DNA from 4 places in the Stappia sp. TSB10GB4 genome. Region 2 is predicted to be linked to each of the others. Evidence: predicted binding sites of a transcription regulator. Region 2 holds the regulator's gene; each other region holds the start of a gene.
What was found. The regulator PhoB, encoded in region 2, activates phosphate uptake and scavenging genes when phosphate is short. The targets are predictions, from matches to a motif close to TGTCATNNANCTGTCAT.
Positions count from the first base shown of each region.

Region 1: a site for PhoB is predicted at 3,166-3,182, ahead of TSB10GB4_RS20815 (DUF2794 domain-containing protein). Genes of this name have one in related genera too.
Region 3: a site for PhoB is predicted at 5,466-5,482, ahead of ugpB (sn-glycerol-3-phosphate ABC transporter substrate-binding protein UgpB). Genes of this name have one in related genera too.
Region 4: a site for PhoB is predicted at 3,189-3,205, ahead of TSB10GB4_RS03260 (esterase-like activity of phytase family protein). Genes of this name have one in related genera too.

Region 1 covers NZ_FYAV01000072.1:38,449-46,095, reverse strand. Annotated here, with positions in the region: gene TSB10GB4_RS20835 (TRAP transporter substrate-binding protein) at 1-660, opposite strand, end outside; gene TSB10GB4_RS20830 (TetR/AcrR family transcriptional regulator) at 779-1,399, opposite strand; gene TSB10GB4_RS20825 (NAD(P)H-dependent oxidoreductase) at 1,558-2,136, shown strand; gene TSB10GB4_RS20820 (GNAT family N-acetyltransferase) at 2,175-2,696, opposite strand; gene TSB10GB4_RS20815 (DUF2794 domain-containing protein) at 3,209-3,601, shown strand; gene TSB10GB4_RS20810 (S8 family serine peptidase) at 3,838-5,901, opposite strand; gene TSB10GB4_RS20805 (Bax inhibitor-1/YccA family protein) at 6,230-6,991, opposite strand; gene TSB10GB4_RS20800 (ABC transporter permease) at 7,248-7,647, opposite strand, start outside.
Region 2 covers NZ_FYAV01000032.1:43,880-51,526, reverse strand. Annotated here, with positions in the region: gene pstB (phosphate ABC transporter ATP-binding protein PstB) at 1-471, shown strand, start outside; gene phoU (phosphate signaling complex protein PhoU) at 564-1,274, shown strand; gene phoB (phosphate regulon transcriptional regulator PhoB) at 1,408-2,106, shown strand; gene TSB10GB4_RS05665 (GcrA family cell cycle regulator) at 2,264-2,806, opposite strand; gene TSB10GB4_RS05660 (aspartate aminotransferase family protein) at 3,295-4,494, shown strand; gene argF (ornithine carbamoyltransferase) at 4,494-5,426, shown strand; gene TSB10GB4_RS05650 (Hsp33 family molecular chaperone) at 5,434-6,423, shown strand; gene TSB10GB4_RS05645 (hypothetical protein) at 6,433-6,735, opposite strand; gene TSB10GB4_RS05640 (efflux RND transporter periplasmic adaptor subunit) at 7,043-7,647, shown strand, end outside.
Region 3 covers NZ_FYAV01000021.1:6,272-13,918, forward strand. Annotated here, with positions in the region: gene purF (amidophosphoribosyltransferase) at 1-224, opposite strand, end outside; gene TSB10GB4_RS01180 (CvpA family protein) at 370-1,011, opposite strand; gene radA (DNA repair protein RadA) at 1,153-2,550, opposite strand; gene alr (alanine racemase) at 2,550-3,692, opposite strand; gene TSB10GB4_RS01195 (replicative DNA helicase) at 3,718-5,199, opposite strand; gene ugpB (sn-glycerol-3-phosphate ABC transporter substrate-binding protein UgpB) at 5,629-6,948, shown strand; gene ugpA (sn-glycerol-3-phosphate ABC transporter permease UgpA) at 7,086-7,647, shown strand, end outside.
Region 4 covers NZ_FYAV01000026.1:105,477-113,123, reverse strand. Annotated here, with positions in the region: gene TSB10GB4_RS03270 (PhoX family phosphatase) at 341-2,248, opposite strand; gene TSB10GB4_RS03265 (hypothetical protein) at 2,584-3,078, shown strand; gene TSB10GB4_RS03260 (esterase-like activity of phytase family protein) at 3,268-5,433, shown strand; gene TSB10GB4_RS03255 (class I SAM-dependent methyltransferase) at 5,524-6,228, opposite strand; gene mnmA (tRNA 2-thiouridine(34) synthase MnmA) at 6,228-7,412, opposite strand.

The DNA of each region.
Region 1 (7,647 bases), on a different contig from region 2:
GGCCTTCAGCGCCTCCATCGGGAAGGTGACGCCGTCGATGACGCCGCGCGACAGCTTCTCGTAGACCTCGCCCGGGCCCATGAACTGGGTGACGACGCCGAGGTCCCGCATCAGGTCGGCGATGTAGCCGCCCGGCGTGCGCAGCTTGAGGCCGGCGAAGTCCTCCGGCTTTTCGATCTTGCGCTGGTTGTTGTGGACCATGCCGGGGCCGTGGGCGAAGACGGAGAGCAGCTTGACGCCCTCGTGCTCTCCGGCCGCATCCAGCGTGCCGGCATAGACCTTCCAATAGGCCCTGGAGACGGTGACCGCGTCGTTGCCGAGGAAGGAGAACTGGCCGATGCGCGAGCGCAGGAACCGGTCGTCCTGGGTGAAGGAATGCAGGCCGTAGGTGATGTCGGCGACGCCGTCGCGGGCCATGTCGTAATGGGCCGGCGGGGCGCCCAGGGGCTTCGCCAGCACGCGCACCTTGACCCGGCCCTCCGTCGCCTTCTCGACCTCCTCGGCCCAGGGCTTCATGGCGTTCTCGACCAGCGGGTGCTTGGGCGGCAGCCAGGACGACATGACCAGAGTGGTGTCGGCGCGGGCACCGGCAAGGCCGGCAAGGAGCCCGCAGGCGAGCGCGGCAAGGCCGAACCCGGCGGATTTCACCGTGAAGCGCATTGTTTCCTCCCGTTTCCCGGCCGGGGGAACGTCGCCGCGACCGGTTATTAGTTTCGTTTGCAACTTTTCAGGAAAGGCCGGGCGCGTCAAGAGGGCGCAGGCGCTCGCCTGGCGGCGCCTAAGCGCCCGGCGGCGGCAGTGCGGTGGAGACCCAGCGGGAGACGAGCCGGTCGAAAAGGGCGGCCTGCTCCTCGGCCTGCGGAATGGCGCCGATGCTGAAGCCGACGATCATGTGGTAGAAAAAGGCCAGAACCCCCTGGGCCAGAAGCACGGGCTCGGCACCGGCCGCAAGGCGGCCGGAGGCCTGCAGCAAACTGGCCGCCTCGACGACGGCCTCCTCCAGCCGGTAGCAGACGTCGAGAAACTGGCGGGTCCAGGGAGCGTCCTTGAGCGTCGACTGGACGAGATAGAGCCGGGCGAATTCCGGGTCGGCGCGATAGAGCGCCAGCCAGGGATGCAGGAGGCCGGCGAGGAAGGCGGCCGGATCATCCGTCGGTCCCCGGTCGATCTGCGCCCGCATCGCCTCGGCGAGCGCGTCGAGGCTGCCGATGCGCACCGCGATCAGCAGGTTGGCCTTGTCGTTGAAATGCGCGAAGACGGTCGCCTTGGCAACGCCGGCGCGCTCGGCCACCGCATCGACACTGGTCTCCTCGTAGCCTTGCGCATCGAAGAGATCGCGCGCCGCGACAAGGATCTTGTCGCGGGTCTCGCGGGTGCGCTTCTGCGGGCGTCCGACCATTCCAGTCCTTCTCTCTCGATGGGGCTCTCTTGCGAGGCGGTTTGGCGCTGCCCGCGCGGGCCGCGTGAATTTATTTATTGACCGAGGTCAAAAAATGAGTCATCAAAAAATGACCGCGGTCAATTATGCATGGATACACGCGAAACCGGAGAGAGACAATGCCGAAACGCATTCTGGTCCTGGATGGACATCCCGGCCCCGACAGCCTGTGCGGGGCGCTGGCCGCCGCCTATGCGGAAGGGGCCATCCGCGCCGGGCACGATGTGGCGCTGCTGCGCCTGTCCGACATGACGTTCGATCCCGACATGGGGGCGGGCTTTGGCGCCGACAAGCCGCTGGAGCCGTGCCTCGCCGAGGTGCAGGACAAGATCGCCTGGTGCGAGCACCTGGTCATCGTCCATCCGATGTGGTGGGGATTGATGCCGGCCAAGCTCAAGGGGCTGCTCGACCGGGTGCTGCTGCCGGGCTTCGCCTTCCGCTACACGTCCGGCCAGATGCTGCCGGACAAGCTGTTGCAGGGACGGACGGCGGAGGTGCTGGTGACCGCGGACTCGCCCCGCTGGTATCTCTACCTGATCGAGCGGGTGCCGGGATACCGGGTGATGAAATCGCAGATCCTCGGGCTTTGCGGCTTCAAGGGCATCCGCTTCCGCACTTTCGCGCCGGTGCAGGGGTCGAACGAGGCCAAGCGAAAGGGATGGATCGAGAGGGCGGGGCACTACGGCGCGGCTGCCTGAACGATACGGCGCGGCCGGTCCGCCGGGAGCCGGATGCCTCAGAACCGGTCTTCGGCGAACCAGCCGAAGACCGTCAGGTCGAGCGTCGTCTGGGCGATGCGCTCGCGATTGGTCATCAGGATCTGGCCGCCCCGGCGCTGGTAGAAGCGCACCGCCTCCTCGTTGTCCTTGAGCACGCGGATGGCGAGGCCATCGAGGCGGGCGCGGGTCAGCGCGGCGCGGGTGGCGGTGAACAACTCGCTGCCGAAGCCGAGGCCCTGGTGGTCCGGGCGGATATAGAGCTCGTAGATCTCGCCCTCGAAGGGCAGTTCGCGCATCCGGCTGCGGCCCCAGGTGGCATAGCCGGCCGGCACGCCGGCGACCTGGAGAATCTGGATCTGGACGCCGCGCGACAGGGCGGTGCGCCACCATTTCGGCCCGCGCCGGGAAATCATCCGCTCCAGTTCGAGCCCGTCGATGATGCCGCGATAGGTCGCCCGCCAGGCATCCTCATGGATGAGGGCGAGCGCTTCGGCATCGTCGTGGCGCGCTGGGCGCAGGGCTGTCAGACCGATACTCATGGAGACATGATAGCGCCCTTCGCCGGCCGACAAAAGCCGTTGCGCGCAGCGCCGCGCCCGGCGGGGCGGGAGAGCTGGAAAATGCGGAAGAGCCGTGGGGAGAAACGGAAAAGGGCCGGCGCTGAGCCGGCCCTTCCGGTTGCAGTTCGGCCCTTGCGGGCCGGGGAACGCCTGAGACAAAACCCCGGGGGGCTGGGGGGCTGTTGCGTACCGAAGCCTTGTCGTCAGTCCCTCATGCAACGATGCCAATTTCGCCGGCCAAGATGGCGCCGTATGGGCTGCAATGGGGCGAAACTATGAAATCGACAGGGGGGGTAAAAACTCCTGGGGCCGCGCCGGAGCCGCCTGAAATAGTGATTTTTTCCAAGGGCTTGCCGGAGGGGCGGTCTGGCCGGGGCGCCAGCGGGCGAAGCGCGGCGCCCGGCCCTCGCTGCCCGGGACTTGCCAAAGGCGGAAGCAGGGGCTCATCATGACGGATCGATGACGGGACCCCGAGCCAGGCGGGAGGCGCGATGAGCGAGTTCGAAGAAGAGGCATCCCGGTTCGGGGCGGACCTGGAGGCAATCTCCGGCTTCGCCCCTGCGCAAGGGACGGCCAGCCCCCCGGCGCTGGTCACCTTTCACCGCCGGGAGCTCGACCTGATCCTGCGGGTCTATGGCCACCGGGTGGCCTCCGGCGAGTGGCGCGACTATGCCATCGACCATCTGAAGGACCGGGCGGTGTTTTCCGTGTTTCGCCGCAGCTCCGAAATGCCGCTGTTCCGCATCGAGAAAGTGCCGCGCAACGCCCGGCGCCAGGGCGCCTATGCGGTGGTCGGCACCGGCGGGGTGATCTTGAAACGCGGCGGCGATCTCGCCCAGGTGCTCAAGGTCTTCGAGAAGAAGCGTCACCTCAGCCTGGTGTGAGGCCGCAAGGCAGGGGCTGCTCGCCGCCCGGCGCAAAAGCGGAGGCCGGGCGAGCCGACCCCAATCGATCAGCAAAAAGCGGAGGCCGGGCAGGCCGACCCCCCTTTGAGGCAAAAAGCGGAGGCCGGGCGAGCCGACCCCCCTTTGAGGCAAAAAGCGGAGGTCGGGCAGGCCGACCTCCGCAAGGCAGTGCCGCGGGAATGCAGGCACGGAACCGGGAGCCCCGCAGGGGCTCGTCAGAATTTGTAGCCCATGCGCGCGGCCAAAGCGTGCGAGCGGGCGCGGGCCCGGTACTCGCCCGAGTAGGTGAGGGCGCCGGACAGGCGGCCCTCCATCGCGTCGACCTGCAGGCCGGCCGACAGACGGGCGATGTCGCGGCCGACACGGGTGCCGGTGGCGGTGACCGGCGCGCCGAGCATGGTGGCGGTGCGGGTGTCGCCGAGCGAGCCGAGGGCGCGGGCATAGGCGACATCGACCACCGGCGTCAGCGTCGCCGCCGCACCGAGCGGCAGGGCGGGCGCGGCAACGCGCAGACCGGCGCCGGCATCGAACTGGCTGCGGTTCGCCGACGGTGCCGAGAGGGCGAAGACGCCGGCCCCGGTCTCGTTCGACGCGCCCAGCCACTGATGCACGAGGCGGGTCTGCAGGTAGGGCTGGATGGTGGTGCCGACGGTCGCGAAGGTCATGCCGATGCGGGCATTCGACCAGGCGCCGATATCGACCGACTTGCTGGAGCCGGTGAAGGGCACGGCACCGCCGGCGCCGGCGATCGAGTTGCGGGTGCGGCGCGAGTCGAAGCGGCTGAGGCCGCCGGCCGCGTCGGCGAAGAAGCCGCCGGCCGAATAGCTGCCATAGGCGACCGCATGCAGCGCATTGGCGCGGGCGGTGTTGCCGCCGCCCTGGCTGTTGCCGGAGGTGAAGCCGACACCGAAACCGCCGCCGATGCCATTGCCGAGGGTGACGTCGATACCGGAGAGCATGCCGCCGGTGCGGCTGATGCTGCCGGGGGTGGCGCCGTGGGAGGAGATGCTGGAGTAGCTGCCGAGCATGGAGCCCCACAGCCGGTAGCCGGCATCGGCCGTCGGCGCGCCGCCATGGGTGGAGACGCTGACCGTGCCCGGGGTCGCCTTGCCGGAGCCATGCGCAGCGGCAAGGTCGGCGATGGTGCCGGCGATCTGCGACATGGTCGCGGCCTGCGCCATCTGCGACTGGGTGAAGACCGAGGCGGTGGCGCCGTCGCGGGTCGAGGTCAGGTTGTCAAGGTCGAGCAGACCCCAGCCGTATTCGGCGTCGATGCCGGCTTCGCCGACGTCGCGGGCGGTCGCCAGGACCAGTTGCGCCAGGTCGGAGGCGGAGGCGTTGGGGAACATCTCGCGGGCGATCGCCAGCGCGCCGGTGACATGGGGCGCCGCCATCGAGGTGCCGGACAAGCGGACATAGCCGCCAGTGTTGGAGGTCGAGTAGATGCCGTCGGCATCCTGGTCGTCGCCGCCGCCGGGCGCGGACAGGCACCAGGCCATGGCGACGCCGCAGCGGTTGGAGTAATCGGCGAGAGTGCCGTCGCGGCCGACGGCGGCGACCGCCAGCCAGTTCGCCCGCAGCTCGGGGAAGAGGTGGGGCAGGGCCGGCTCATAGGCCGCGCCGGGCAGGCCGTCATTGCCGTTGGCGAAGACCATCACCGCGCCTTCGGCGGCGGCGCGGCGGAAGGCGGCGAGCATCAGCGGATTGTCGTTCTCGAAATGCGACCGTACGCCCTCGAGGGCGGGTCCGTCGGCCGGCATCATCCCGTCGCTGCCCCACGAGTTGTTGAAGAACTCGATGCCGTTGTCGAGGCCGTAGCCGATGACGGCGGCGACGGCGCTGTCGAGCAGCGCGGCGTCGATGCTGCCGTCGTCCCTGGCGATCTGCAGCGAGGTGACCCGCGCGCCCGGCGCGACGCCCATCATGCCCTCGCCATTGGCGAGCGCGGCGATGGTGCCGGCGACATGGGTGCCATGGCCTTCGCCGTCCGTGGTCGTCGGCGCCAGGGTGTAGCCGTTGATCGACAGGCCGCTGAGATTGCCTTCGAGATCCGGATGGCCGGAGATGATGCCGGAATCGACGACGCCGACATTGACGCCGCGGCCGATATAGCCGCGCTCATGGGCGATGCGCGCGCCGGTCATGATCAGGCCCCACTGGGCGTCGTACTCGTCGGCCTGCGCGGCCGGGACGGCGAGGCACAGGGCAAGGGAGAACAGCGGCAGGCGGGAGATGGCGGCCCGGCGGGCGCCGGCAAGTCTTCTGGTAACGCTCGACATTGGATCCGTTCGACCTGAACTGGGGGGAAGATGAATGACCGCAGATAACCCCGCCGCGCCGCGCCGCGTCAATCCGGTTCGGCGCGAAAAGGCGAAGGATTCCGCGAGGAAGCCGAAGAAATGGACGCAGTGGCGGCGGCGGCGGACGCTCTGCAAACCGCCACCGGCTTTCGCCCGCTCCCTGTCCGCTCCCCGCCCGGCACCCGCCCGGCACCCGTCCGGCACTCGCTCGGCACTGGGCAAAAGTCGTTGCCGACGCCCTCGCAAACGAAACGGGCGCGGCTTTCGCCGCGCCCGTCGATGTCCGCTTGTGCCTGAGGATGCGCGATTATTCGCGGTTGCCGAACAGTTGCAGCAGCATCAGGAACAGGTTGATGAAGTCCAGATACAGGCGCAGGGCACCCATGATCGACTTCTTCTTGGCAACCTCGGAGCCGTCGCCCGCGTAGTACATTTCCTTGATCTGCTGGGTGTCGTAGGCGGTGAGGCCCGCGAAGACCAGCACGCCGATCACCGACACGGCGAACTGCAGCGCCGAGGAGGCCAGGAAGATGTTGACCAGCGAGGCGATGATGATGCCGATCAGGCCCATGAACAGGAACGAGCCCCAGCCGGACAGGTCCTTCTTCGTGGTGTAGCCGTAAAGGCTCAGCGCGCCGAAGGAGGCGGCGGTGATGAAGAACACCCGCGCGATCGAGCCGCCCGTGTAGACGAGGAAGATCGTCGACAGCGACAGACCCATCGCCGCCGCGTAGATCCAGAAGGTCGTCTGAGCGGTGGAGGCGCTCATCGACTGGATGCGGAAGCTGAGGAAGAACACCATGGCCAGCGGCGCGAGCATCACCACCCACTTCAGCGGGCTGAGATAGATCGCCTGGCCGAACGGGGTCAGCGCCATGCCGCCGGCGGTCTGGTCGATGGCGAAATACACGGTCGCCAGCGCGGCAAGGCCGGTGATGGCGAGGCCGAGGGCCATGTAGTTGTAGACGCCCAGCATGTAGGCGCGCAGGCCCTCATCATAGACGCCGGCCTGTGCGTGTGCGCCGGCCGCAGCGTACCTCGTGTTGGAATTGCGGTCGAAGGTCGACATCGAAATCCTCTCTATCCGTTGAAACGGTTGCCCTTTTTGAGGGCGGTCCCCCGGCCGCGCCGGACGCCTCGCGGCCCCTTTGCGCAACCTCGTGAAGTCATGCAAGCGCCGCTGTTCGCGCCGCTCGCACGCACGTCCCCCCGAATATGGGCACAAGCCGCCGTCCCCACAAGGCATAATCGGCCCGGCCGACATTACCGTTCTGTCATTATTCCGGCAGAGGGTTACCCGCCGCGCAGGCGCGGTCCGGCGCCGGCTAAAGGTTGCGCAGCACCGGCGCCGGCTTGCGCCCCAACACCTGCCAGGTGCCCATGAGGCCGAAGCCGACGGTGAGTACGAGGGCGGCAAGCGCGGCGCCGAAGGCGGTCACGGGCAGGAAGGCGAAGCCCGCATTCATGATCTCCACCAGCACGAAGGAGGCGGCGAGCGCCCCGGCGATCACCGCAAACGCGGCGGTGACGAGGCCGAGAATGGCGTATTCCAGCGAGAAGCTGGCGATCAGCCGGCCGCGGGTTGCGCCCAGCGTCTTGAGGATCACCGCGTCGTAGACCCGGTGCCGGTGACCGGCGGCGAGCGCCCCGCCCAGCACCAGCACGGAGGCGATGAGGGTGATCGAGGCGGCGGCGCGGATCGCCACCGCGAGCTGTTCCACGAGG
Region 2 (7,647 bases):
TTCCCCAAGTCGATCTTCGACAACATCGCCTATGGGCCGCGCATCCACGGACTTGCGCGCAACAAGGCGGCGCTGGAGGAGATCGTTGCGTCAAGCCTGCAAAAGGCCGGCCTGTGGAACGAGGTCAAGGACCGCCTCGACGAGCCGGGCACCGGCCTGTCCGGCGGCCAGCAGCAGCGTCTGTGCATCGCCCGCGCCATCGCGGTCAGTCCCGAGGTCATCCTGATGGACGAGCCCTGTTCGGCGCTCGATCCCATTGCCACCGCCAAGGTGGAGGAACTGATCGACGAGTTGCGCGAGAACTACACGATCGTCATCGTCACCCACTCCATGCAGCAGGCCGCCCGCGTGTCGCAGCGCACGGCCTTCTTTCACCTCGGCAATCTCGTCGAGGAAGGGGCGACGAAGGACATCTTCACAAATCCCAGGGACAAGCGCACCCAGGACTACATCACCGGCCGCTTCGGCTAATCTGGATCTGGTCGAGAACGGGCGGGAGGTTGCGTCCTTTGCGGCGCACCCCGCCGGAAGGGGCGACCGCCGCCCCCGGATGGAGACGAGACATGAGTGAACATACCGTATCCTCCTTCGACGAGGAACTGAAGGAGATCGCCGGCCGGGTGTCGGAGATGGGTGGCCTTGCCGAGGTCATGCTGAGCGATGCCGTGTCGGCGCTGGTGCGCATGGACAAGGACCTCGCCCGCCGGGTCATCGGCCAGGACAAGCGGGTCGACGTCCTGCAGTTCGAGATCGAGGAGCAGGCGATCCTGATCATCGCCCGCCGCCAGCCGGTGGCCAGCGACCTGCGCGACGTCATCTCGGCGATGCGCATCTCCAACGACCTGGAGCGCGTTGGCGATCTTGCCAAGAACATCGCCAAGCGCGTCATCGCCATCGAGGGGACCTTCGATTCCAAGAAGTTCGCCCTCGGCGTCGAGCACATGACCGAACTGGCCCAGGCGCAGTTGAAGGACGTGCTGGATGCCTATGCCAGCCGCGACAGCGAGGCGGCGGCCGCGGTGCGCGACCGTGACGACGAGGTCGACGCGCTCTACACCTCGATCTTCCGCGAACTCCTCACCTATATGATGGAGGATCCGCGCCAGATTTCGGTCTGCGCCCATCTGCTGTTCTGCGCCAAGAACATCGAGCGGATCGGCGATCACGCCACCAACATCGCCGAGAACGTCATCTACATGTCGACTGGCGTTCTGCCGACCGACGAGCGCCAGAAGGTCGACGAGACCGGCGTCGAAACCGACATCGTGCCCTGACGCGGCTGCGGTCGAGACTTGCGCGGGCGATCGGATCGCCCGCTGCTGCTGACAACGAAAGCCGGCAAGGCGGTGCGAGTGAAAAGCCGCACCAAGGCCTTCCGGCCGGGTCGATAGGACAAGGGTAAACATCATGCCGAAGGTCCTGATAGTGGAGGACGAAGAGCCTCTCATCATGATGCTGCGCTACAATCTCGAGGCCGAGGGCTACACGGTCGAGACCTGCATGCGCGGCGACGAGGCCGACCTGCTGCTGCGCGAAAGCCAGCCGGACCTGCTGCTTCTCGACTGGATGTTGCCGGGCCTGTCCGGCATCGAACTGTGCCGCCGTCTGCGCTCGCGCGCCGAGACCGAGCGCCTGCCGGTGATCATGCTCACCGCCCGCGGCGAGGAGCAGGAGCGCATCCGGGGCCTTGCCACCGGCGCCGACGACTATGTGGTCAAGCCGTTCTCGATCCCCGAGCTGATGGCGCGGGTGCGCGCCATGCTGCGCCGGGCAAAGCCCGAGGTCGTGTCCTCGCTGCTGCGCGCCGGTGATCTGGAACTCGACCGCGAGACCCACCGGGTGCGCCGCTCCGGCCGCGAGGTTCATCTCGGCCCGACCGAGTTCCGACTGCTTGAATTCCTGATGACCTCGCCCGGCCGCGTCTTCTCGCGCGAACAACTGCTCGACGGGGTCTGGGGCCACGATGTCTATGTCGACGAGCGGACGGTCGACGTCCATGTCGGCCGCCTGCGCAAGGCGATCAATCGCGGCAAGGTGCAGGACCCGATCCGCACCGTGCGTGGTGCCGGCTACGCCTTCAACGACCAGTTCGCCGTCGCCTCCTGAGGCGGGCCACCGATATGGAAGGAGCCGGAGTGCCTGGCACGGCGCTCCGGCGATCCCCGTCGCGGACGCTCCACCGATGCAGACGCGAAAAGGCCCGCCGCGGAAACCGCTGGCGGGCCTTTCTCGTCAGAGCCGCCCCCTGGAGGGGGACGCTGCCTCAGCCGTTGGCGACGTTGCGGTCGCGGCGGCGATCGCTCGCCGGCTGATAGGCGATGCGGCAGTGATAGGGGCAGTAGGGCACGCCCGGGTTCGACGGGTGGCCGCAGAAGTAGAAGTCTTCCTTGGTGGGGTCGCCGATCGGCCATTTGCAGGTCCGCTCGGTCAGCGTCAGGATCGTTGCCCGCTTGGCGATCGGCACCAGTTCGGCGACGGGCTTGGCTTCCGGCGCGGGGGCGGCCACCGGCGCGGCCTCGATCTTCAGCGCGGTGGCGCCGATGGTCTGCGGTGCGGACGGGGCGCCGCCGCCCTGCTGCTGCGCCGCCGACGCGGCCGCCTCCTCGGCGCCGCTCCGGGCCGGCTTGCTGCGCGCCTTCTGGGCGGCCGCCGGCGCCTTGGCGCGGCCTGACAGGCCGAGGCGATGCACCTTGCCGATCACCGCATTGCGGGTGACGCCGCCGAGCTCCGCTGCGATCTGGCTGGCGCTCAGTCCATCGGTCCAGAGCTTCTTGAGAAGGTCGACGCGTTCGCTTGTCCAGGACATGCGCTCAACTCCGTGTTGGATCGGGCCCCGACATCTGGTTAATAAAAGGTTATCGGCACACCGTAAGGGGCGCCCCGCTCATCGCCGGATTTTGAGGCTATTGTGAGTCGGATACACGAGATGTCGTATTTCTTGACTGGGAAGCTACAATATGCCGGCTTTCCGGTTCAAGGTGAGGGGGCGATTCACCTGGGGATTGATCCGGTTTTCCCCAGAAAAGGCCGCTTTCGGCCGCGTTGCGGGTGCGCATGCCGCCCGCCAATTCCGTTGACTTTTCCGCGTCCGCGCGGTGTATAACGGGGCTTCCTCGCCGTGCCGCCTCTCGTGGGCGGCATAATTGCTTTCGGGAGCGCCGTCCGCATCCTTCGCAGCCCTTTGCGGCAGCGGGAGGGCAGCGGTTCGCAAGGCATCGCGCGGGGCTCGGGGCGGGTTCGCCCGCCAAGGCATCTCGCCGGTCGATGGGACCGGTCAATGGGAGCAGGAAGGACATGGAAGGCTCATCTCTCTATCAGACCTACAGCCGCGCGAACCTGGAGTTCGTGCGTGGCGAGGGTGTGTGGCTGGAGACTTCCGATGGCCGACGCTTTCTCGATTGCGCCGCCGGCATTGCCGTCAACTCGCTCGGCCATTCCCATCCCGGTCTCGTCAAGGCATTGAAGGACCAGGCCGACAAGCTCTGGCACGTGTCCAACGTCTATGCCATCGAGGGCCAGGAGACGTTCGCGCGCAAGCTGACGCAGGCGACCTTCGCCGACCGCGTGTTCTGCACCAATTCCGGCGCCGAGGCGCTGGAATGCGCGATCAAGACGGCGCGGCGCTACTTCTATGCGAAGGGCGAGCCGGAGCGGATCGACATCATCACCTTCGAGGGCGCCTTCCATGGCCGCACGCTGGCGACCATCGCCGCCGGCGGCCAGGAGAAGTATCTGGAAGGCTTCGGCCCCAAGGCGCCGGGCTTCATCCAGGTGCCGTTCGGCGACCATGAGGCGCTGCTCGCCGCCATCGGCGACACCACCGCCGGCCTGTTGATCGAACCGATCCAGGGCGAGGGCGGCGTACGTCCCGTGCCGACCGAGTACCTGCGCGAGATGCGCCGCCTGTGCGACGAGCACGGCATCCTGCTGATCCTCGACGAGGTGCAGACCGGCGTCGGGCGTACCGGCAAGCTCTTTGCCCATGAATGGGCCGGCATCACGCCGGACATCATGGCGGTTGCCAAGGGCATCGGCGGCGGGTTCCCGCTCGGCGCCTGCCTTGCGACCGAGGAAGCGGCCTCCGGCATGAAGCCGGGCACCCACGGCACCACCTATGGCGGCAATCCGCTGGCCATGGCCGTGGGCAATGCGGTGCTCGACGTGGTGCTGGCCGACGGCTTCCTTGAGAGCGTGCAGAAGAAGGGCCTGCTGCTGAAGCAGAAGCTGGCTGCCGTTGTCGACGGCCATCCGGCGATCTTCGAGGAGATCCGTGGCAAGGGCCTCATGCTCGGCCTCAAGTGCCGGGTTACCAATACCGAGCTGCTGTCGCATTTCCGCGAGGCCGGCGTTCTGGCCGTGGGCGCGGGCGACAATGTCCTGCGCATCATGCCGCCGCTGACCATCACCGAGGCGGAGATCGAGGAGGCCGTGGCCCGCATCGACCGGGCCGCCGGCGCCATGGAAGCCGGGCTCGAACGGGGAGCGGCAGAGTGATGACCATCCAGCCGCGCCACTTCCTCGACCTCACCGACGTCGACGCCAGCGAGCTGCGCTTCATCCTCGACGGCAGCCGCCGCATCAAGCAGGCGCGCGGTCCCGTGCGTGTGTCCGGCGGCGGGCCGCTCGCCGGCCGCGTGCTGGCCATGGTGTTCGAGCAGCCCTCGACCCGCACCCGCATCTCCTTCGATGTCGGCATGCGCGAGCTTGGCGGCGAGACGTTGATGCTCACCGGCGCAGAGATGCAGCTCGGCCGCGGCGAGACTATCGCCGACACCGCGCGCGTGCTGTCGCGCTATGTCGACGCCATCATGATCCGCATCCTTGACCATGATGCGCTGACGGAACTCGCCGAATACGCCACCGTCCCGGTGATCAACGGCCTGACCAAGCGCACCCATCCCTGCCAGATCATGGCGGACGTGCTGACCTTCGAGGAGAAGAAGGGCAAGATCGCCGGGCGCAGCGTCGCCTGGACCGGCGACAGCAACAACGTTCTGGCCTCCTGGGTGCATGCGGCGACGAAGCTCGACTTCGCCCTCAACATCGCCACCCCGTCGGAGCTGGCGCCGCCGGCCGACCTCATCGCCGCCGCCCGCAAGGCGGGAGCAGAGATCCGCATCACCGACGATCCGTTCGAGGCGGTGAAGGGTGTCGACTGCGTCGTCACCGACTGCTGGGTCTCCATGGGCGACGACGACGGCGATCGCCACAATCTGCTGCGCCCCTACCAGGTCAACGAGCGTCTGATGGCGGAAGCCGACCGGGACGCCATTTTCATGCATTGCCTGCCTGCCCATCGCGGCGAGGAGGTGACGTCGCAGGTGATGGACGGCCCGCAGTCCGTCGTCTTCGACGAGGCGGAAAACCGGCTCCATGCACAAAAGGGCATCCTCGCCTGGTGTCTTGGGGCCCTGCAGAACGCATAGGACCGACATGAGCGTTCAGGACGAACTGGAACGGCTGGGCGTCACCCCGGCCGGGCGCGACGCCGTGCTTCCCTTCGCTGTGGAGCCGCTGGACGTGCGCGGCCGCGCCGTGATGCTCGGCCCGGTGCTGGACCGCATCCTGGAGCGCCATGCCTATCCGGCATCGGTCTCGCGCCTGCTCGGCGAGGCGGCGACGCTCGTCGCCCTGCTTGGCACCTCGCTGAAGTTCGACGGCCGCTTCACCCTGCAGACCACCACCGATGGCCCGGTTTCCATGCTGGTCGTCGATTTCCAGACGCCGGACGGCTTGCGCGCCTGCGCCCAGTTCGACGCGGAGGCGGTGGCGGCGGCGGAGGCGGCCGGGCGCACCGACACGCCCTCGCTGCTCGGCCATGGCCATCTCGCCATGACGGTCGATCAGGGCGCCGCGATGAATCGCTATCAGGGCATCGTCGCGCTGGACGGCATCACGCTGGAGGAGGTGGCGCATCGCTACTTCGCCCAGTCGGAGCAGATCCCGACCGTGGTGCGCCTTGCCGTCGGCGAGGTTCTCGACCGCCGGGCCGGCGACAAGCCCCGCCACTCCTGGCTGGCCGGCGGCGTGCTGGCCCAGTTCCTGCCCGAGGCGCCGGAGCGCATGCGCCAGGCCGACCTGCCGCCGGGCGATGCGCCGGAGGGCGCGATGGAACACGAGTTCGAGGAAGACGACGCCTGGCGCGAGGCCCGCGCCCTGGTCGAGACCCTGCGCGACGACGAACTCGGCGATCCGGATATGACCGCCGAGCGGCTGCTGTTCCGCCTGTTCCACGAGCGCGGTGTGCGCGTCTTCGCGCCGCAGCCGCTCGCCGACCGCTGCCGCTGCTCCGACGAACGCATCCGGGCCATGCTCAAGGGATTCACCCTGGAGGAGCGCGACGACATGACCGTCGGCGGTCGCATCGAGGTGACCTGCCGCTTCTGCAACACCCGCTACGACTACAGCCCCGGCGAGTTCTGAGCTCTCGCGTCAGTCGTCCTTGGGCACGGTCTGAGTGCCCGACGCCAGATCGCCAGTACCGGAGCCGACATCGGGCGTGCCCGACCCCACGTCCGGCGTGCCGGATCCGATATCGGGCGTGCCGGAACCGATGTCGGGTGTGCCGCTCGCCGGTGGCGGCGGGGGAGGAGGCGGCGGATCCGGGTAAAGGATGGGATCGGGACCGACCGGATTCATCCAGCCGAGCGCGACTTCCGGTACGGATGTATCAGTGATCACGGGCGGCGTGCTTGTGTCCGGGTTGCCGGGTTCGTTTTCGGGCTGGGACGTCATGACTGGCTGAACTCCCTGCTGCAGATCCCCTTAAGATTGCGGGATCAGCGTGGCACACCTCGAACGGGCGGGTGTTGACGTACATCAAGCCGGCCTGCCGTCGTTGGCGGAAACGGAGCGAAAATCGCGCTCTCCTGTCGCCGTCTGTGGCAGGAGTCGCCCTGGGCACAATTTGATACACTCTTCATCTTGCAAGCGCGTTGCGCCGCTAGAATAGTTCGCACCTGCGGTATTTGCGTCCGCGAAGCAATCCAGTCCGCGCCGGAATGCCTATAGGGCATGAGGACGCGCGCAAGAGAGCATTCGAGTGGAAAAGAGTGTCATGCTGAAATCGGTCGACGAGGCGAACCGCACTCCCAGGGGCGAGGTGGCGTTCGAGCGCCCGGCAGACCGCCCCCGCTCGGCCCGCCGCACCGGCATCCTGGCCGTCAAGCTTGCGTTGCAGGCGGCCATCGCGCTGGCGATCCTTCTGGCCGCCTATGTCGGCATGAACCGGCTGATCCTCGCCAAGGACCCGGTGCCGGTGCGCCCGGCCCGGGAGACCTCCTATATCGTCCAGACCATGCCGGTGGAGGTGCGTGACCACGCGCCGATGCTCTCCCTCTATGGCGAGGTGACGGCGGCACGCACCGCCGAATTGCGCGCCCTGGTGGCGGGCGAGATCGTCCGCGTCAACCCGGCGCTGGAGGCCGGCGCCATCATTTCCGCCGGCGAGGACCTTGTCGCCGTCGATCCCTTCCAGTACCAGGGCGCGGTCACCGAGGCGCGCGCCAATCTTGCCGAGGCCCGCGCCGCCCTTGTCGAGGCGCGGGGCCGCGTTTCCACCGAGGAAGGCAATGTCGAGCGCGCCCGCGAGCAGCTCGAGTTCGCCGAGCGTGACCTGCAGCGGGCCGAGCAGTTGATGGGCTCGGG
Region 3 (7,647 bases), on a different contig from region 2:
CCGTCGAAGGTGACGATGCCGGCAGCTTCCTGGCCGCGGTGCTGCAGGGCGTGCAGGCCGAGCGCGGTGATCGCGGCGGCATCGTCATGGCCGAGAATGCCGAACACGCCGCATTCCTCGTGAAGGCGGTCGCCTTCGATCTCCTCGCGCCAGAAATCCCTGGCGGTGTCGCGGTTAGGGCTTGCAGCGTGATCGGGGGCGGTCTGATTATCGGCGTAGGCCATGGCCTTGGCTCCTGGTTGCCCGTGCGCTGCGGGGCGGTTGCGCAACGGGCCTTCAAAACGCGCCAGGGACGGCACCGGCTTGCGGTCCGTCCGTGGCACAGGGAAACTCGGTCATATGGTGCGATCCGTTTTGAGCGGATGCGCCTTAGTTGGTGGACGAACCCGAGGTCGTCAACTGCTCGATGCTGCGGCGCTCGCTGTCGGTATAGCCCTGATCCTCGGTCGCAGGCGCGTCGGCCGGCGGGGCGTCCTGCGGGCCGGCGGGGGCGGGTTCGGGCCGGTTGCGGATGCGGTTGAGGATGGTGTTCTCGGGGCTCTCCGGCAGGGCGTTGACGAGCCGGGTGCCGATCGTGTCGAGCACCGGCTTCGACTTGGCCGTGGCGATCCAGGCCGGCTGGTCCTGCGGCACGAACCAGTTGAAGAACATCATCGCGACGACGACAAGCAGCAGCCCGCGCAGCGCGCCGAAGACGAAGCCGAGCGTGCGGTCGAGCGCGCCGATGCGGCTGTCCAGCACGAAGTCGGAAATGCGCATCGTGATGTAGCTGACAATGATCAGCGTCAGCAGGAACACGGCGGCGGCGGCGACGCCGAGCGCGACATTGTCGTTGTTGATGTACTGGCGCACGAAGGGAACGACGTGACCGTGCAGGTAGAAGGCGGCGACGGCCGCCGCGATCCACGAGGCGATGGACAGGACCTCGCGGACGAAGCCGCGGATCATGGCCAGAATGGCCGACAGGAACATGATGACGAGAAGGATTCCGTCGAGAAGCGTGATCGGCATCGCTCGGCCTGGTCCCTGATCGCGTCGCTAGACGCCCTGTCGACCCAGTTCTCCGCGTGGGTCGGCCGCGGTGTTTACTGCCTTGCCCGGCGCGTGCAGCGATCGGGCGCTGCCGGCTGTCGGGTCTCGTCCGGGCCGGACCTAGTCCCGCTCGGAGGCGCCCGCGGATCGCGCCGCCACCTGGGCGACCAGATCCGCAAGCTCGCTCAGCCCCGTCACCGGGCCGCCCTCGCTCGCACCGTCTCCGGCATTCGATTCCGGCACGAAGGCCGAGGTGAAGCCGAGCTTGCGGGCTTCCTTGAGGCGGCTTTGCGCCTGCGAAACCGCGCGGACCGCCCCCGAGAGGCTGACCTCGCCGAAATAGACGCAATCGGCGGGAAGGGCAACCCCGCTGAGAGAGGAGATGAGCGCTGCGGCAACGGCAAGATCGGCGGCCGTCTCGCTGACCCGCAAGCCGCCGGCAACGTTGAGATAGACGTCGTTCTGGGCGAAGCGCACACCGCAGCGCGCCTCCAGCACCGCAAGGATCATCGAAAGGCGGGCGCTATCCCAGCCGATGACGGCCCGCCGAGGGGTGCCGAGCGGCGAGGGGGCGACCAGCGCCTGGATCTCGATCAGGAGCGGGCGGGTACCCTCCAGCCCTGCGAACACGGCGGATCCGGGCGTGCGGCCCGAGCGTTCGCCGAGAAAAAGCGCCGAGGGATTGGCGACCTCGGCCAGCCCCTTGTCGGTCATCTCGAAGACACCGATCTCGTCGGTGGCGCCGAAGCGGTTCTTCACCGAGCGCAGGATGCGGTACTGGTGGGCGCCGTCGCCCTCGAAATAGAGCACGGCGTCGACCATATGCTCGACGACGCGGGGGCCGGCGATCTGGCCGTCCTTGGTGACATGGCCGACGAGAATCACCGTCGCCCCGCTCGACTTGGCGTAACGCACCAGCGCCTGGGCGGAGGCGCGGACCTGGGTGACGGTGCCGGGCGGCGAATCGACCATCTCCGACCACAGGGTCTGGATCGAATCGATGATGACGATGGCCGGCGGCGGCCCGCTGGTGAGCGTGGCGAGGATGTCCTCGACGCTGGTCTCCGCCGCCAGGCCGACAGGCGCATCGGACAGGCCGAGGCGGGCGGCACGCAGGCGCACCTGGTCGATCGCCTCCTCGCCGGAGATGTAGACGGCGCGGTGACCGAGACGGGCGATCCGGGCGGCGGCCTGGATCAGCAATGTCGATTTGCCGATGCCCGGATCGCCGCCGACGAGTAGCGCCGAACCGCGCACGAAGCCGCCGCCGGTGACCCGGTCGAGTTCGCCCACCCGGGTCTCGACGCGCGGCGGCGTGTCGCTCTCCCCGGCAAGGCCGACAAGAGGCACGACGCGGCCGCGCTTGCGGCTTGCTGCCGTCGGCGAGCCGCCGACCCCGCCGCCGCTGCGCTCCTCGACCAGCGTGTTCCACTCGCCGCAGCTCTCGCAGCGGCCGGCCCATTTGGACGTGACCGCTCCGCAGGACTGGCAGACATAGGCGGTGCCGCGCTTGGCCATCAGGCAGGGGTCCCGCTGTCGGAGGGCGTGCCGACATAGTGGCGGGCGAAGCGGGGCCCGAGCGATGTCAACAGCTCGTAGCCGATGGTGCCGGCACGGGCCGCCGTGTCGTCGACCGCGACATTGCGGCCGAACAGTTCGACGAAGGCCCCGCGGACGGCGATCCCTTCCGGAACCTCGCTGACATCGAAGGCGCTCATGTCCATCGAGATGCGGCCGAGTGCCGGCAGGCGGTGGCCGGCAAGCCAGGCTTCGGCACCTGTCTTTGTGTCGGTGGAGCCGGCCGCGCGCAGGAACCCGTCCGCATAGCCGGCGGCGACCATGGCGACACGCATGTCGCGGGGGGCGATAAAGGTCGCGCCATAGCCGATCGCGCCGCCCTTGCGCAGCGTGTGGGCCTGCAGGATGCGCGCCTCCAACGTGACGACGGGATCGAGCCGGCTTTCCTCCAGCGCCGAGGCCTGGCCGCCGTAGAGGGCGATGCCGGGGCGGGCGAGCTCGAAATGAAAGTCCGGGCCAAGGAAGATGCCGGCGGAATTGGCAAGCGAGCGCGGGACGCCGGGAAAGAGATCGGCAAGAGCGCGGAACCGGGCGAGTTGCGCCTGGTTCATCGGGTTGCCCGGCACATCGGCACAGGCAAGATGCGACATGATCAGCGCGAGGTCGAGCGGCGGGCCGCCGGCCACCGCCTCGGCTTCCTCCGCCGTCAGTCCGAGACGGCTGATGCCGGTGTCGACATGGAGCGCGGCAGGGCCGGGCGCGCCTGCCGCCCGCCATTCGGCGACCTCGTCCGGAGAGCCGAGGCAGGGGCGCAGGCCGTTGGCGGCGTAGAAGCTTGCTGCGCCGGGATAGAGCCCGTTGAGCACATGGATCACGGCGTCGGGCAGGTGGCGGCGCACGGTGGCGCCTTCCTGCGGCGTTGCGACGAAGTAGCTGCGGCAGCCGGCGATCCACAGCGCCTGCAGGCAAGGCGCATCGCCGAGGCCGTAGCAGTCGGCCTTGACTGCGGCGCCACAGGCCGTGCCCTCGTCGAGCTGTCCGGCGAGCCGGCGCCAGTTGGCGGCAAGCGCGGCGAGGTCGACGGTGATGCGGCCGTTGTCGCCGGGATCTGTGGCGCTGGCGCCGGAGTGGGTCTCGGTCACATCCCTGGTCCAGGCTCTGGCCGCGTCAATGCGGCTCGGGGAATCGGTCCGGATCGGCGAGGTCGGAGAAGCGGGTGAACTCGCCCTGGAAGTGCAGGTTCACTGTGCCGGTCGGGCCGTGACGCTGCTTGGCAATGATCACTTCGGCCCGGTTGCGCACCCTGTCAAGCTTCTCCTCCCACTTGACGAAGTCCTCGGTGCCTTCCTCAGGCATCGTCTTGCCCAGGTAATACTCCTCGCGGAACACGAAGAGCACCACGTCGGCGTCCTGCTCGATCGAGCCGGATTCGCGCAGATCCGACAGGATGGGGCGCTTGTCGTCGCGCGATTCCACTTGGCGGGAGAGCTGGGAGAGCGCGATGATCGGCACATGCAGCTCCTTCGCCAGCGCCTTCAGCCCGGTGGTGATCTCGGTGATCTCCTGGACGCGGTTGCCGCTGTTCTTCTGCGAGCCGGTGAGGAGCTGGATATAGTCGACGATCAGCAGGTCGAGGCCGCGCTGGCGCTTGAGGCGGCGGGCACGGGCCACGAGCTGGGCGATGGAGATGCCGCCGGTCTGGTCCACATGCAGCGGGACGAGCTGCATGGTCTGGGCGGCGGCGGCGAGCTTCTCGAAGTCGTGCTCGGAAATGTCGCCGCGGCGGATCTTCGAGGAGGAAATTTCGGTCTGCTCGGAAATGATACGGGTTGCGAGCTGCTCGGCCGACATTTCCAGCGAGAAGAAGCCGACGACGCCGCCATTGACGGTCTTCATCGAGCCGTCCGGCTGTTCCTCGGCCATGTAGGCCTCGGCGACATTGTAGGCGATGTTGGTGGCGAGCGAGGTCTTGCCCATGGCCGGGCGGCCGGCGAGCACGATGAGGTCGGAGGGCTGGAGCCCGCCCATCAGCGCGTCGAGATCGCGCAACCCGCTGGCGATGCCCGACAGCGCGCCCTCGCGTTGGAAGGCGGCGGCCGCCATTTCGATGGTGGCGGTCAGCGCGTCGCCGAAGGATACGAAGCCGGTATCCGTGCGACCCTTTTCCGCCAGTTCGAACAGGCGCCGCTCGGCATCGTCGATCTGGGCTGCCGGCGGCATGTCGATCGGCGCGTCGAAGGCGATGTTGACCATGTCCTCGCCGATGCGGATGAGGTTCCGGCGGATGGCGAGGTCGTAGATCGCCCGGCCGTAGTCTTCCGCATTGATGACGGAGGCGGCGTCGGCGGCGAGCCGCAGGATGTATTGCGCCGCCGACATATCGGCGATGCGGGCGTCCTGCGGGAAGAAGGTCTTCAGCGTGATCGGCGAGGCGACCTTGCCGGCGCGGATAAGCTGGCCGGCCTTCTCGTAGATCTCCCGGTGCGGGGCGATGAAGAAGTGGTCCGGCTCGAGAAAGTCGGAGACACGGTAATAGGTCTCGTTGTTGACGATGATGGCGCCCAGAAGCTGGCGCTCGGCCTCCGCATTGTGCGGGGCAACGCGCATCGATGCGGCGCTGGTGTCGTTCGCCGGAACGGTAGCCTTCATGACGCCTGTTTTCCCTTCTCAGCCCTTGTTCCTAGCGGAGGCGGAAGGAGGGGGGAAGCGCAAAACCCGGGCAGCAGGATTTCCACGAAAGGAACGGGGAAAACGCCGCCGTCCGGTTGACGTGGCGAGCCGACTTCGTTCCGCCGGCAAAGGGCCTGACAGCGGCCTTGACCCCGCGCATGACAGGAGTTTGACCGCCTTGTCCGCAGGCGCTGGGGGAACGGGGCGGATCGGCGATTCCATACGTGCAAACGGGCTCTTGCGTCCGTCATGGAAGTGTCGCTTAATGTTCATGTGAGCGACATAAGGCGTTCATATGAAACAAATACGAAATGCGGAGAGTTTCGTTCAACGCGCCTTCCATGCCGGAAGCCGTGTTGACCAGAACCGCATGTCGGGCCGGTTGCCCGAGCTTTGGGAGAGCAAAACATGGTTTATCGCAAGACCCTGGCCGGTCTGGTCGCCGCAACGATGCTTGCCGGCAGCACCACCGCGTCCTTCGCTGCCACCGAGATCCAGTGGTGGCATGCCTTTACCGGCCGACTCGCCGATCTGCTGAACGAGCAAGTCGAGAAGTTCAACGCCTCGCAGAGCGACTATGTCGTCGTCGCCTCGCACAAGGGCAATTATTCCGAGGCGCTGAATGCCGGCATCGCCGCCTTCCGCGCCGGCGAGCAGCCGCACATCCTTCAGGTCTTCGAAGTCGGCACCGCCACGATGATGGCCGCCAAGGGCGCCATCAAGCCGGTCTACGAGCTGATGGCCGAGGCCGGCAAGCCGATGGACCAGAGCGCCTATCTCGCCTCCGTCGCCGGCTACTACACCACCACTGCCGGCGAGATGCTGTCGTTCCCCTACAACTCCTCGACCCCGGTTCTCTACGTCAACAGTGACGCCCTGCAGGCGGCCGGGATCGCCCCGGACGTCGACCTCACCACCTGGGAAAAGGTCGGCGAGGTGCTGGACACGCTGAAGGCTGCCGGTGCGGCCTGCCCGCTGACGACCGCCTGGCAGAGCTGGGTGCATCTGGAGACCCTGTCGGCCTATCATGACGCTCCGTTCGCCACCAAGGAGAACGGTTTCGCCGGCACCGACACCGAACTGACCTTCAACGGTCCCGTTCAGGTTGCCCATATCGAGGCGATGGGCCAGTGGGCCAAGGACGGCAAGTTCATCTATGCCGGTCGTCGCAACGAAAGCGGTGCCCGCTTCCGCGCCGGCGAATGCGCGCTGTTCACCGAATCCTCGGCCGGCTATGCCGGCGTGAAGGCCGAGGCGCAGTTCGCCTTCGAGATCCGCCCGCTGCCGTACTGGGCTTCGGTCGAGGCCGCGCCGCTCAACACGATCATCGGCGGCGCTTCGCTGTGGGTGATGGCCGGCCACAAGGCCGAGGAATATGCCGGCGTTGCCGAGTTCCTGAACTTCCTGTCGTCGGCCGAAATCCAGGCCAAGTGGCACCAGGACACCGGCTATCTGCCGATCACCTATGCCGCCTTCGACACGACCAAGGCGTCCGGCTTCTACGAGGCCAATCCGGGCACGGACATCGCCGTCATCCAGATGACCGGCAAGGCGCCGACGGCCAACTCGAAGGGCCTGCGGCTGGGCAGCTTCGACCAGATCCGCGGCATCATCGACGAGGAACTGGAAGCGGTGTGGGCTGGCGACAAGTCGGCGAAGGACGCGCTGGATACGGCCGTGGAACGCGGCAACCAGTTGCTGCGCCGCTTCGAGCAGGCCAACCGCTGATCTCCTGAAACGGCCGCGGAAGCACGGCGCGCCCGCTTCCGCGCCCACCCCGAGAAACGGGAAACGGTCCGGCGATCCGCCGGGCCGTTTTCGCCCGTCGGCGAGGCTGCCGGGCTGACCAGCCGGGATCGTGCGCCATGCACAAACACGTCGTCTTCAACAACCGGGTGCTGCCCTATCTGCTGCTCGCGCCGCAGATCCTGGTGACGCTCGTCTTCTTCTTCTGGCCGGCGGGCCAGGCGATCTACCAATCGGCCTATATCCCCGATCCCTTCGGCCTGTCCTCGCAGTTCGTCGGCTTCGGCAATTTCGAGTTCCTGCTGCGCGATCGCTACTATCTCGCCTCGTTCAAGACCACGGTGGTGTTCTCGACCCTGGTTACGGTGGTGTCGATGGGCGCCGCGCTCTGGCTGGCGGTGATGGCCGACCGGGTGATCAAGGGCTCAAGCGCCTACAAGACGCTGCTGGTGTGGCCCTATGCGGTGGCCCCGGCGGTCGCCGGCGTGCTGTGGCTGTTCATGTTCAATCCCAATGTCGGCCTGGTCGCCTGGTATCTGAAGGCGATGGGCTACAACTGGAACCATGTGCTGAACGGCGATGAGGCGATGGGCCTCGTCGTCGTCGCGTCCGCCTGGCGCCAGATCAGCTACAATTTCCTGTTCTTCCTGGCCGGCCTGCAGGCGATCCCGAAAAGCGTGA
Region 4 (7,647 bases), on a different contig from region 2:
ATACGAGCGGGCGCGGCGGCGGGGACAAGAGCAGGCGCGGGACGGGGATAAGAGCGAGCGCGGCGACGGGGGCAAGAGCGGGCACGGCGCAGGCGCGAGGCAGGTACGGGGCAGGGGTGGCGCAGGTGCGAGGCAGGGGCGAGGCAGGCGCGGGGCAGGGGGCGGAGGCTTGCGGAATTTTGCGAGATTTTTGCAAAATTTTGAGAAATTTTGAGAATCGGCCTCTCAAACTCTCTCAATCGTCGCAAAAAACGGCGCGCCGCTTGTCGCAGCGCGCCGGAGCTTGTCGTCCGGCCCCCGAAACGGGGACAGGGCGGGGATAAGGGCTGATGCCGGCGTCTCAGCCGACCGGCGCGTTGTCCGCCCGCTTGACCGCGACCACGCAGGAGCGGCCGAGCGTGCCCTCGCCGTCCGGGAAGGGCGAGGCGGGATGCTGGATGCCGACGAACATGGTGCGGCGGTCGGCCGACCAGGTGAGGCCGGTCACTTCCGATCCGTGCGGGCCGGTCAGGAAGCGCTCGATGCGGCCCGTCGCCGGGTCGCCGGCCAGCATCTGGTTGTTGCCGTGACCGGCGAAGTCGCCGGCGTTGTCGTCGTCGCCGTCGGTCTGGATCCACAGCAGGCCGGTCGTATCGAACATCATGCCGTCGGGTGCGTTGAACATGTTGCCGTCATGGATGTTCGGCGAGCCGGCATAGGCGTCCTGATGGACGGTCGGATTGCCGGCCATGACGAAGAGGTCCCAGGTGAAGCCGGTGGCGGCGTGGTCGTCGCCGGCCGGATACCAGCGGACGATCTGACCATACTGGTTCTCGGCGCGCGGGTTCGGCCCGCCGACCGGGGTGTCGTCGCCGCCGGCATTCGGCTTGACGCCGCGGCGCGTGTTGTTGGTGAGCGCGCAATAGGCCTCTGCCGCCACCGGATTGACCGCGACCCATTCCGGCCGGTCCATGGTGGTGGCGCCGACCTTGGAGGCGGCGACACGGGTGAAGACGGCGATCTCGGCCGCCGGCATGCCGGTCACCTCGGGCGTCAGCGCGACCCACTCGCCGCTGCCGTCGTCGGCGAAGCGGGCGACGAAGAGCGTGCCCTCGTCGAGCAGGGTCGAGGTGTCGCCGCCCGGCGTATAGACGCCGGCGGACACGAACTTGTAGAGGAACTCGCCGCGCTCATCGTCGCCCATATAGACGACGACGCGGCCATCGCGGGTGAGAACCGTCGCCGCGTTCTCGTGCTTGAAGCGGCCGAGCGCGGTGCGCTTGACCGGCACGGAGGTCGGGTCGGACGGGTCGATCTCGACGACATAGCCGGCCCGGTGCGGCTCGTTCGGGTTCTTCGAGATGTCGAAGCGCGGGTCGAACTTCTCGTAGGAATAGACGCTCTTGGCGCCGATGCCGTAGCGCTTGAAGTGCTCGGGCAGGGCGACGGCCTCGTCGGTCGAGCCGAAATAGCCGTTGAAGTTCTCCTCGCAGGTCAGATAGGTGCCCCAGGGGGTGCGGCCCGAGCCGCAATTGTTGAAGGTGCCGAGCGAGGCGGTGCCGGTCGGATCGGCTTCGGTCTTCAACAGGTCGTGGCCGGCAGCGGGCCCCGACAGGCGCATCGGCGTGTTGTGGTCGATGCGCCGGTTGAGCGGGCTGTCGACGACGATGCGCCAGCCGTCCTCGCCTTCCGCCACTTCCATCACCGTGACGCCCTGCAGGTTCTGCAGCTTGCGCACGTCCTCAGCACTCGCCGGCGTGCCGCCGTCATTGTTCGGCAGGTTGAGCTTCGGGTTGACGTATTCGTGGTTGACCGCGATCACCTGGCGGCCGCCGATGGTGAAGAGTTCCATGCCGTCGGTGTTTTCGCCGAAGACACGGTCGGAGGTGGCGGCGTCGCCGCCGGTCGCATGGTCGAACTCCGCGGCGTCGGAAAACAGCGGGTCGCCCCAGCGCGCCAGCACCTGCCAGGTGTAGCCCTCCGGCACATGCACGGTGGCGTCGGTGGCGATCGGAATGGCGGTGAAGGCGAAGCGCGAGGCGGCGGCCTCGGCGGAGACGGACGACAGCAGGCCGGTCACGCCGGTGCCAAGGCCCATGGCGGCGGCGCCGGAGCCATAGACGAGGAGGCCGAGCAGGCCGCGGCGGGACAGCGCGCTGTCGACCACCTGGTCGAAGCCGGTCGTCTGCGGGGAGGGCCTGCGGGCCTCGTCGAATGCGTCGAAGGAGAAGCCTTCGAAATCAACGTCCTGTTCGGTCTTGCGATCCATGCTGGGACTCCTTTGCTGGCATTCTTTACTGGTGGGGGGCCATGCTGGCTGGAGGCAGGCGGCGTGTGGCGGCCTGTGCTGGACCATAGCGGCGCTGCAACTCATGTGTGTGACGACGGCCGTTCTCCCGGCTGTCGCTCTGGTGGGGTGTGGCAGCAAGGATGCGGGGATTTTTCAACATGCAGAACCTCTCTTTGTGCAGATGAGAGGATTTTTGCGTGAAGTTAACGTAATAATACTTTTAAATTTATGGCAGTAATGGTAGTATAATTTTGTTTCATGAATGAATTCTGATCTGCCTGCGCGGACAAAAAGCGGATTGCAAGCAAATGGCCATGATGGAGATGATGGAGCCCGAACCCGAGGCGGAGACCCTCACCCTGGGCTATGCGGAGATCGTCTATACGGGGGTCTCCCTCGCGGAGGTCGGGGACGCATATGCCGAGCAGGCCTCGCGGGAGATCGCCGAGAAGATCAATGACGCTCTTCACGCGGTCCTCGATGCGGGCCTCGGCTTCAGCATTTCGGGATACGATGTCGCCCTTGAAGGGCTGACCCTCGACTTCAGCGACGTGCGCGCGGGCAGCATCATCGCGCGGTTCAAGATGGTCGGAACGGTCCTCGTCACGTCCTACACTCTCATCGCCGGCTACCCCTCCTTCAAGGAGGCGGTGCCGATGATCGCGGAAGATGTCGGCAAGGCCATCCAGTATATCCTCGACCGCGACCCCGATCCCGACCGGCGGGCGCTGAACCCGGAGCATTTCACCCTCTATTTCCGCGATGAAGACGAATTGCTGCTGGAGATTTCCGAGAAAACGGAAAGCTGACGCGGTTTTCCGACGGCCGCAGGGGCTCTCCCCCTTAGCCCCTGTCCCGGCCCGCTCGATCCCTTCCGCCAAGCCCGTGTGACGGTGCCGCCAGGCGGACCGGGACGGGCTGTCAACGGCGTGTCACAGACCGCCCCTAACACGGGTTCCGCGTATCCGCGACCGATCGCGGTCAGGAGAGGGGAACCCATGACACTCCGTACACTTGCAGGCTTCGCAGCAGCCCTTCTCGCCTCCACGGCGATGGCCGGCGCCGAGCAGAATTTCAACCGCATCGCCACCTTCCCGGTGATCGCCAACATGGCGCCGGGCGAAGATCCGGCCCGCGAAACCTCGGCCGAGATCATTTCCGCCTCGGAAGACGGGATGACCCTGGTCTATAGCGACAGCCCGCTCGGCGTCGTCGGCCTGATCGACATCACCGACCCGCGCGCGCCCAAGCCGCTCGGCAATATCGACGTGGGCGGCGAGCCGACCACCGCCGTCTTTGTCGGCAACATGGTTTTCGCGGGCGTCAACACGTCCGAAAGCTATGCCAACCCGTCGGGCAAGCTGGTCACCATCGACCCGGCCAGCAAGACGATCGTTGCCGAATGCGACCTCGGCGGCCAGCCCGATTCCGTCGCCAAGGCGCCGGACGGCAGCTTCCTGGCGGTGGCGATCGAGAACGAGCGCGACGAGGACCTGGGCGACGGCGGCCTGCCGCAGATGCCGGCCGGCTTCGTCGTCAAGCTGCCGGTCAGCGACGGCGCGGTGGACTGCGCGGCGCTGCAGGTGATCGACATGACCGGACTTGCCGAGATCGCTCCGGAAGATCCGGAGCCGGAATTCGTCGACATCAACGAGGCCGGCGAAATCGTCGTCACGCTGCAGGAAAACAACCACATCGTCATCATCGGCGCGGACGGCACGGTGGTGTCGCATTTTTCGGCCGGCGAGGTGACGCTGGAGGGCGTCGACACCCGCCGCAACGGCGCGCTGGAGTTCAGCGGCAGCAAGGGCCCGATCCCGCGCGAGCCGGACGCGGTGAAGTGGCTCGACGGCGACCATGTCGCCTTCGCCAACGAGGGCGACTGGAAGGGCGGCACGCGCGGCTGGTCGATCTTCCGCCGCGATGGCACGCTGGTCTATGACGCCGGCACGTCGTTCGAACATGCGCTGGTCGAGATCGGCCACTATCCCGAGCACCGCAGCCATTCCAAGGGCGTGGAGCCGGAAGGCATGGAGACCGGTACGTTCGGCGGCATTCCGATGGTCTTCGTCGCCTCCGAGCGCGGCTCGGTGATCGGCGTCTATGACGTGTCGACCCTGTCGGAGCCGCGCCTGCACCAGTTGCTGCCCTCCGGCATCAGCCCCGAGGGCGTGGTCGCCATCCCCTCGCGCAACCTGATCGCCACGGCGAACGAGTTCGACGCGCGCGAGGACGGCGGCGCCGGCAGCCATGTGATGATCTACGAATGGCAGGACGCGCCGGCCGCCTATCCGATGCTGACCTCGGCCGGGGCCGACAGCCTGATCGGCTGGGGTGCCCTGTCCGGCCTGGTGGCGGATGCGGAAAAGCCCGGCATTCTCTACGCCGTGTCCGACAGCGTCTACGGCATGCAGCCGGCCATCTACACGATCGACGCCAATCAGACGCCGGCGCGCATCACCGAAAAGCGGGTGGTGACCCGCTCCGGCCAGCCGGCGCAGAAGCTGGATCTGGAAGGCATTGCGCTGGCCGGCGACGGCGGCTTCTGGCTGGCCTCGGAAGGGCGCAGCGACCGCTTGGTGCCGCATGCGATCTATCGCACGGATGCCAAGGGCGAGATCCGCCAGGAGATCGCCCTGCCGCCGGAACTGCTCGCCCACGAGATCCGCTTCGGCTTCGAGGGGATCACCGTGCAAGGCGACGTGCTGTGGATGGCGGTGCAGCGCGAATGGAAGGACGATCCCAAGGGGATGGTCAAGCTGGTGGCCTATGACACCAAGGCCAAGACCTGGGGCGCGGTGCACTACCCGCTCGACGCGGCCGAGACCGGCTGGGTGGGCCTGTCCGAGATCACCCTGCATGGCGACCATGTCTATGTGCTGGAGCGCGACAACCAGATCGGCGCGGCGGCGACAATCAAGAAGCTCTACCGCGTGCCGGTGGCGGAGCTGCAGCCGGCGCCGCTCGGCGGCGACCTGCCGGTGGTGAGCAAGGAAGAGGTGCGCGACCTGCTTCCCGACCTCATGGTGCTGAACGGCTATGTGCAGGACAAGGTCGAGGGCTTCGCCATCGACGCGGCCGGCACCGCCTTCGTCGTCACCGACAATGACGGCCTGCAGGACGCCTCGGGCGAGACGCTGTTCTTCTCGATCGGCAAGATGTGATCGGCAGGACGTAACGACAGGATGCAACGACAGGCGGGCCGGGCAACACCGGCCCGCCGCTCGTTTCGGGCCTGAGAGGATCGGTTCGGGTCAGTCCGGACGGCGGAACACCATCATGGTGAAGAGGCCGAAGGGGGCGAGGCGCTCCTCGCGGACCAGTTCCATCGCGGTGTTGTCGAGCACCGTCTCGCGGCGGAACAGCGGATCCCAGCCAAGCGCCGAGGCGAAGCGGGCAAGGCCGCGCTCGATCAGTGCCAGCAGGCCTTTGTCGGCGGCGAAATGGTTGACGATGATCACCGTGCCGCCGGGCTTGACCACCCGCTCCAGCTCCTTGAGCACGGCGGAGGGATCGGGCACCACGGTCATCACATACATGACGGTGGCGATGTCGAAGCGGGCGGCGTCGAAATCCATCTCGGTCGCGTCCATCGCCCGCAAGGTGGCGACGTTCTTCAGCTTCTTGCGGCGCACGCGCTCGCGGGCGCGCTCCAGCATCGGCTTCGACAGGTCGATGCCGGTGACGGTCAGGTTCTCGCCGTAAAGCGGCAGGGACAGGCCCGTGCCGACGCCGACTTCCACCAGTTCGCCGCTCAGCCGGTTGGCCTCGCGGGCGGCGGCGCGCTGGCCGAACACCAGCGGCGCGGTGAACACCCAGTCATAGACCGGCGCCCAGCGGGCATAGGCGCTTTCCACCGACCCGGTGGAGGGGCCGGCGACGCGGGCAAGGCCGAGGCGCTTGGCGAGGCGGTCGGCGATCCGGCGCAGGCGGCTGACGGGCCAGAACTCGGCAGCCATTACAGCGGAACCACGGTGGCGGCTTCGGCGCGCGGGGCGCTGAGGCCTGAATTGACGGGAATGGTGCGCTCGATCCAGCCGCCGCCGAGAACACGGGCGCCGTCGCCGTCGTCGTCGAAGAAGACGCAGGCCTGGCCCGGCGCGACGCCGGTCTCGCCGTCGGCGAGATCGATCACCGCCTGGCCCTCGACGAGGCGCAGCACGGCCGGCTTGGGCGGGCGGGTGGAGCGGACCTTGGCGTGCAGCTCGATGCCGCCCGGCGGGATGTCGGAAAGGCGGCCGGGGCCGATCCAGTTGACCTCGCGCAGGACGATCTCGCGGGTGCCGAGCGCCTCGCGCGGGCCGACGACGACGCGGCGGCCCTCCGCCTCCAGACGCACGACATAGAGCGGCTCGCCGGTGGCGATGCCGATGCCGCGGCGCTGGCCGATCGTATAGTGGATGATGCCGTGATGGGTGCCGAGCACCCGGCCGTCGACATGGACGATGTCGCCCGGCTCGGCGGCGTTCGGCTTCAGCCGCTCGATGACATCGGCATAGCGGCCCTGCGGCACGAAGCAGATGTCCTGGCTGTCCTGCTTCTCGGCGACGGTGAGGCCGAATTCGCGGGCGAGCTCGCGGGTCTGCGGCTTGGTCAGCCCGCCGAGCGGAAAGCGCAGGAAGTCGAGCTGTTCCCGGGTGGTGGCGAAGAGGAAGTAGCTCTGGTCGCGGTCGAGATCGACCGGGCGGAACATCGCCCGGTGGCCGTCGAGGAGGCGGGAGCGGACATAATGGCCGGTCGCCAGCACGTCGGCGCCGAGCGTGCGGGCGGTCTCCAAAAGGTCGGAGAACTTGACCGTCTGGTTGCAGGCGACGCAGGGGATCGGCGTCTCGCCGGCGATGTAGCTCTCGGCGAAGCGCTCGATCACCTTCTCGCGGAAGCGGTCCTCGTAGTCGAGCACGTAATGCGGGATGCCGAGGCGCTCGGCGACGCGGCGGGCGTCCTGGATGTCCTGGCCGGCGCAGCAGGCACCGGCGCGGTGCACCGCCTCGCCGTGGTCGTAGAGCTGCAGCGTGACGCCGATGACGTCGTATCCCTCGCGCTTCATCAGCCCGGCGACGACGGAGGAATCGACGCCGCCGGACATGGCGACGACGACGCGGGTGTCCTCCGGTCGCTTGGGGATGTCGAGACTGTTGAGCATGAATGTCACCTTGCGGTCCTGTCGGATTGCGGGCCGGCGGCCGCTTGCGGCGGCTGTCGGGCTCTGCGCGGACGGTCGCTGGAGGACGCGCGTGAGGTCTTCTGTATCTGGCGGCCCGCTTCTGTTGCCCGCGACTATAGCGGATCGCCCGGCCCATGGGAAAGGGGACGCCGCAGCGCGCCAGGGCGGTTTTCGCCCGGTCCACCCGGCAAAGCTTGCCACACCCGGCAAACTT